2 regions of the Pseudoalteromonas sp. C8 genome follow, and region 1 is predicted to be linked to the other one. Evidence: riboswitches for the same ligand, from Rfam matches in the RefSeq annotation. Region 1 holds a riboswitch; the other holds the start of a gene.
The links. Region 1 has a riboswitch for lysine ahead of dapA (4-hydroxy-tetrahydrodipicolinate synthase). Riboswitches for the same ligand answer to the same signal wherever they lie in the genome.

Region 1 (3,416 bases):
CGTATTCACGAATAGCAGGACCAAGAGCACAACGCCCATCTCCCCCTCTTGAGTAAGGAGTAGCACCAGAGCCTTTTAATTGAATATCCCACAACTGGTTTTTATCATCATTAATAGCGCCCAGTAAATGCGCTCGCCCATCGCCTAAACGTGGTGAAAAATGTCCAAATTGGTGCCCAGAGTAACCAAGTGCTACTGCAGGAATCGCCTGTTTTTCGTTACCGCTAAAAGTGCTAGCACGCAAATCAGCTGCAACGTTAATATTAAACTCTTTTGCTAAGCTCTCGTTCCACAGTAATAACTGAGGAAAGGCAACACTTGCAGGGAAATCTTCTATCGCAAAGTTTTCCGTAATGTCTGTGTATCTTGGCACTAATTTCATGGTAATTCCTATTATTGCTGACTTATACCAACACGGTTGTCACCTACGCCATAGGCCACAATTAAGCTCAACTCTTGCATACTTAAGCCACTTTGCTTTTGCATTTCGTTAAAAAAGGCTTGGGCTGCACTCAGTGATTTTTTAGTTTGTAAGCCGCCGTCTATAATTTTATGGGCACGCAAATAATTCTCTACATCGCGTGATAGTAAAAAAGTATCTTTACCAAGTGCTCGCAGTGCATAAGGCCCTGTATTTCCGCCTAAACGCGCACCATGCTTTTTTAAATACGCCCATAAACCAATAATATCGTCTGTTGGCCAATTAGCGATAAACTGACTAAAACTGCCATGTTCCTCTGCTATTTCGTGGATCATGTAAGCATTTTCGGTAATTGTTTTTACTTTTTTATAGTTACGAACAATTCGCTCATCCGTTGCTTTTTGTTCCAGCATATCAGGTGGCATCATTAATAACTTATCAACGCTAAAATCCCAAAAAACCTCTCTAAAGCCTGGCCACTTATTATTAATGACTGACCAATAAAAGCCACTTTGAAATACTTTTCGAGTAAATTCCTCAAGCCAATCGTCGTCACTTAACGTGCTTAGTTGTTTTTTAGATAGCGGTTTTGCGAGTAATAACTTAAGCATTTTTTCAGAGCCTTTTCGCTCTACCGCTCGCTTATAAATATCGCTAAATTTTTCCATCTGATTAATACCTTACTTCTACTATGGGTCTAGTGTACGAGAAAAGCACCCAATACGTAACCACCCCTCTTTTCGATGAATTAATCTGTATTTAGTAGCTTGACACCCAGATGGCTAAAATGCTTTAATCGCCGTAATTACCCTATTTAAATGCACAGGTTTGTAAGTTTTACTCTACAAACAGGTGCAAAGGGCTAGAAGAGGTGCGTTATTCAGGTAGCGTATGTTAGGAGCGCAAACTCCAGTGAGCATACGTGAGGGGAATTAACGCCGAGAAGTAACCACTTTTGCGAGGTGTTTATTTCGGGCGACTAGGTTGAACCCTAGCGACTGTCACCAATAGCTGCTTATAAAAAGCAGCTTATTAGTTTGGTGGAGAGCTTCTGGTCTTAAATATTAAGGCCGTGCGCCCTATTATTTTAAGCCCATTCGCTCTTCGAATTATTAGTTCGAACGACGTTAATGCGGCTCCTTCCATAAAGCTTTTTAACTCTTCGAATAATACCAATTGCATTAAATTAGTTATCGCTAAAATGATCACGTTTTTAATAAAGTTGGTACAAATTATAAGTTCGTGAGAGATGATCAACAACTTCAATTTAAACGACTACTCATTGTGGACCGCGCTCGTAACGCCATTTGATCAACACGGCGATGTTGACTACAACACGTTAACTAAACTGGTTAGCGAGCAAGAAGCGGCACATAACGGTATTTTACTACTTGGCAGTACGGGCGAAGGTTTAGCACTAACGCTAAAAGAGCAACAAGCCATTGTTGAACACGTATGCCAGCTAAAACCAGCAGTACCACTCATGGTTGCTGTGGGCGGTAGTAACCTAAAGCAACAAATTGAGTGGGTTAACTACTGTAATACACTCCCAATTCATAGCTTTTTACTTGGCTCACCGCTTTATACAAAGCCTGGCGCTATAGGTCAAACTCATTGGTTTGAAAGCCTACTTAATGCAAGTGTTCACCCGTGTATGCTTTATAACGTACCGGGTCGAAGTGCTGTTAGCATTCCAACGGCAACAATTCAAAACTTACAAAATAATAAAAATTTATGGGCGTTAAAAGAAGCGAGCGGCAGCATTGCTCAGTTTGAAGCTTATCGCCAAGCTGCGCCTAATTTAGCTATTTTTAGTGGCGACGATGCGCTAATGCCTTATTTTGCTCAAGCTGGCGCAAAAGGTTTAGTGTCGGTAGCTGCAAATGCATGGCCCGCACAAACTCACGAGTTTGTTAAACGCAGCTTAAGTGGTCAACACCCTAATTTATTTGCCCAGTGGTCAAGCGCTATTAATAGCCTATTTGCTGTTGCAAACCCTATTCCCGTAAAGGTATTGATGCATTTGCAAGGTCGCTTAAGCAGCCCGCAACTTCGTCCACCTTTAACACACCTTGAGTTAACTCAAACCGATTGCATCACAACTGCAAACAACACCATTTTATCTTGGCATTAAATACAGGTTTTTATAATGAGCTGGTTAGAACTATTAAATAATTTAGAATCGGGCGCAGTACGCGCAGCATCACAAAACGAAAGCGGCCAATGGCAAGCTAACGTAGAAGTAAAACAAGGCATTTTGGATGCCTTCAAAAATGGCACTAATACTGAGTTTGCAGGTGGTTTTGTTGATAAACATAACTTAGCTCCGCAAGAATTTAGTACTGACGATGGCGTACGTATGGTGCCGGGTGGCTCTAGTGTTCGCCGTGGTGCTTATGTTGCTAAAGGCACGATTATTATGCCACCAGCGTATGTAAACATTGGTGCATACATCGACGAAGGCACAATGGTAGATAGCCACGCATTAGTTGGCTCGTGTGCACAAGTAGGTAAAAACGTACATTTAAGTGCTGCAGTGCAGCTTGGTGGTGTACTTGAGCCAATTGGTGCAAGCCCAGTAGTTGTAGAAGACGACGCCTTTATTGGCGCTGGCTGTATTATTGTTGAAGGTGTAGTCATTAAAAAAGGTGCAGTACTTGCCCCAGGCGTGCGTTTATCGGCGACTATTCCGGTATACGACTGCGTAAACGAGCGCCAACTAGATAAAGGCGAGCCAATCCCAGAATACGCGATTGTAATACCAGGCTCTCGCCCTGCGTCAAACGAGTGGGCGCGCGAGCAAGGCTTAAGCATGTCGTGTGCGTTAATTGTTAAATACCGCGACGAGAAAAGCGATGCATCGTTATTGCTTGAAGAGGTTTTACGATAATGAGCTTTTTGAGCACGCCTATCAAAACCGCTGTAAATACAATTACACAACAACTTGATACACCTTTTTTTGTTTACGACCTAGATCAACTAAACACGCATCTTG
Region 2 (3,416 bases), on a different contig from region 1:
CCATGTCAATAAAGCTAAAACCACGCTGTTTTTTGGTACGCTTTGCTGGATTCTTCTTTTTATATACCCTCTACACGGGCAAAGCCCCGATACGATTCAACACCTTTTAAATGAAAATATTTTAGAAATTGCCTCTCTATGGCTATTTTTAATGGCTGCAATGACCTTTGTAGCGTATTTAAATTCAAAGGGGTTTATAGAAAATATTGTTCACCGTGTTATGCCAAAAAGTATTAGCGAAAAAAAGCTCATGTTTTTGGTGGGTGGTTTTGCATTTTTGTTTTCGTCGATTTCAGACAACGTAACAGCGACGCTTATATCGCTCGCGGTTGTTATGTCGTTAAAACTTGAACCTAAAAAGCTCATTAAATACGCCACGCTTATTGTGTTTGGTGTTAACTCAGGTGGGGTCTCGCTAATAACCGGTGACGTAACCACACTGATGATATTTTTAGATGGCAAAGTAACCATTGCTCATTTATTACTACTTATAGCGCCAGCACTTGCAAGCGTTATGCTGCTAGCCGCGTTACTGTCTATCGGTATGAAAGGGCGTGTTGAGTTTGCTGGTGCAGGTAAAACCCGCATTGAAAAAACCGACATTACCATTGCTGTTATATTCTTATCTACCGTAGTGAGCACACTTATGCTGAGTGTAGTTTACAGCGTACCGCCTTTATTAACTTTCTTGTTTGGTTTATCAGTGATGTTTTTAGTAGCGCAATTTTTAATGCGCAAAAAAGACATAAACAAAGACATAATCGATTTTGTTCGCGATATAGAATACGACACATTATTGTTTTTTGTAGGTGTACTTTTACTTGTAGGCGCGCTTAAAGAAATTGGTATGTTGAGTAAATTTACCGACCTATACACGGTAATGGCACCTGAGTACGCAAACTACTTAATGGGCATATTATCAGCAGGGGTCGATAACGTACCGCTTACTGCTGCTTTATTAAAAGCCGATATAGTAATGAGCCAACAACACTGGTTGTCGTTTACGTATGCAACGGGCGTGGGCGGTTCAATGCTTATTATTGGTTCGGCTGCGGGCATTATTGCCATGAGCAAAGTTAAAGCGCTTACCTTTATGAGCTACTTGCGTTTATCGCTGCATTTATTAATTTGTTACACCGTAGGATATGCGGGCTCGTATTACATGGGCAGTTTTATTTAACTCATAGATTATTAAATGCTTGACAGCTAGACGTCTAAACGATAACTTTCAAAGCCCCGCTACTTAGTGGGGTTTTGTTTTATTAGCTACTGGTTAATAAAGCATTCAGAAGAGGTGCGATACTTAGGTACTTAATGTTAGGCGACGAAAGCCGATGATCATTAAGGAGGGAAGTACTCGCCGAGGAAAATAATGGTACGTCGTCATTATTTTTCGGTTTATGGGGCTGAATCCTCAAAACTGTCACCAATATAGGTGGAGAGCTTCTGGCAGTGGACTTATCTTCAAGCATTCCTTTGCCAAGTTCTTCTTGTTTTATTGCGGTTTGGATACCGCGAAAGGAGACTAAATGACTACCCAATCAGCGCCACAAACAGTGCCACAAACAGAGTTAAGCGCAAAATCAGATTACATCGTTGCCAAATTTGGCGGAACCAGTGTTGCAAATTTTGAAGCGATGAGTCGCTGTAGCGAAATTATTGTTGCAGATAAAAGCGTACGTATTGTTGCCGTGAGCGCCAGTGCTGGCGTAACTAACCATTTAGTTGCACTGTGTAAATCAAGTATTACCCCAAGTGAGCGCCAAGAACACATAAACGGCGTGCTTGCTATTCAACAAACTATTTTAGATGAGTTATCGCTTGATGCCGATTTAGCGGTTGGCTTTAACGAAACCCTAAAAGCATTTCAAACATTGGCTCAAGAGTCACTAACTACCGATCAGCAACACGACGAGCTACTTAGCTTTGGTGAGCGTTTATCGTCGTATTTGTTTGCTCAGGTGCTGCGTTTACAAGGTTTAAATGCCGATCGCTTTGATGTGCGCAAGGTGCTTAAAACCGACAGCCAATTTGGTAAAGCAACGCCTAATGTTGCGGCCACAGCGCAAGCTGCTAAAGAATTCTTAATCCCGTTATTAGATGAGCAAGTAATTGTTACTCAGGGCTTTATTGGCAGTGACGAATACGGCCAAACAACAACGCTTGGACGTGGTGGTTCTGACTATAGCGCTGCACTTTTAGCTGAAGCAATTAACGCTAAAAGCGTGCATATTTGGACCGACGTAGTGGGTATTTTTAGCACCGACCCGCGTTTGTGCGCAAAAGCGACGCCTATTGCACGTTTAAGTTTTGACGAAGCCGCTGAAATGGCAACCTTTGGCGCAAAAGTATTGCACCCAGCAACTATTTTACCAGCAAGCCGTAGCCACATTAATGTATTTGTAGGCTCTAGCCGCGAGCCAGAGCGTGGCGGTACATGGATTGAGCGCGAAAAATCGCAGCAACCAGGTATACGCGCAGTAACGCAACGTAAAAACCAAATATTGCTTACGCTTAAAAGCCCAGAAATGCTACTAGCAAGCGGCTTTTTAGCACGCGTATTTACACTATTAAGTGAATACAATATATCGGTAGATTTGGTAACCACATCAGAAATCAGCGTAGCTATAACCCTTGATAACGCGCAAAACGCCTCGCGCCCAGAGCTTGATCAAGAATGCCTAGATAAGCTTGCAGAGTTTTGCCATGTTTCGGTAGAAAACAACCTAACATTGGTGGCACTTATTGGCTCTGAGATTCAATTACGCCAACACGAAATGAACTTAATGAGTGTATTAAAAGACTTTAACATACGATTAATTTGCCATGGTGCTAGTAAGCACAACCTATGCTTTTTAGTAGAGCAAACTGAGTCAGATAACGTAGTACAGTCTATTCATAGCCGTTTATTAGAAAACGATTTTGCTGCGTAAGTAACCGTTATTCAGGAAAATCACCTAGTAAAGTTACCTAGTAAAATCAACAAATAAAGTTACTTAACAAAATTACTTAACAAAATTACTTAACAAAATCATTTAATAAAAAGCATCGCCAGTCGATGCTTTTTTTATGCACCACACTCACATCAAAACAAACATTGTTGTCACTGCTATCAGCTACAGTAATGCTATTACTGCAAGCACTCAGCTTTGCACTATGTAATTCGTCAAACACATTGGGGCTAAGTAATTTTGCAATAGGGCGGCTGGTGGCTTTAGCAAGTGACTCTTTTAATGTCCAAATTCTAAAAAACGTATCTGCTTGGGCTTGGGTAGTAGTAGGCTTGGTGATAAGTGAAATTTCATCATTATGATAAAAATGCTTAGCAAGCTTTTCAAATGGGCGCTTTAGGCTTACTTTTTCAATATCAAACCCAAATTCACTTTTATCAAAATTTAGCGCGACCCCAACTAAAC

Region 2: linked by a shared signal. The riboswitch ahead of lysC (lysine-sensitive aspartokinase 3) and the one ahead of dapA (4-hydroxy-tetrahydrodipicolinate synthase) in region 1 are both predicted to bind lysine.

What each region holds. Positions count from the first base shown of each region.
Region 1 covers NZ_WTKT01000011.1:52,948-56,363, reverse strand. Annotated here, with positions in the region: gene GQR39_RS12130 (protein adenylyltransferase SelO family protein) at 1-382, opposite strand, end outside; gene GQR39_RS12125 (DNA-3-methyladenine glycosylase I) at 394-1,089, opposite strand; lysine riboswitch at 1,280-1,480, shown strand; gene dapA (4-hydroxy-tetrahydrodipicolinate synthase) at 1,671-2,555, shown strand; gene GQR39_RS12115 (2,3,4,5-tetrahydropyridine-2,6-dicarboxylate N-succinyltransferase) at 2,571-3,311, shown strand; gene GQR39_RS12110 (PLP-dependent decarboxylase) at 3,311-3,416, shown strand, end outside.
Region 2 covers NZ_WTKT01000003.1:232,224-235,639, reverse strand. Annotated here, with positions in the region: gene nhaD (sodium:proton antiporter NhaD) at 1-1,180, shown strand, start outside; lysine riboswitch at 1,282-1,454, shown strand; gene lysC (lysine-sensitive aspartokinase 3) at 1,530-2,933, shown strand; gene GQR39_RS04710 (4'-phosphopantetheinyl transferase superfamily protein) at 3,019-3,416, opposite strand, start outside.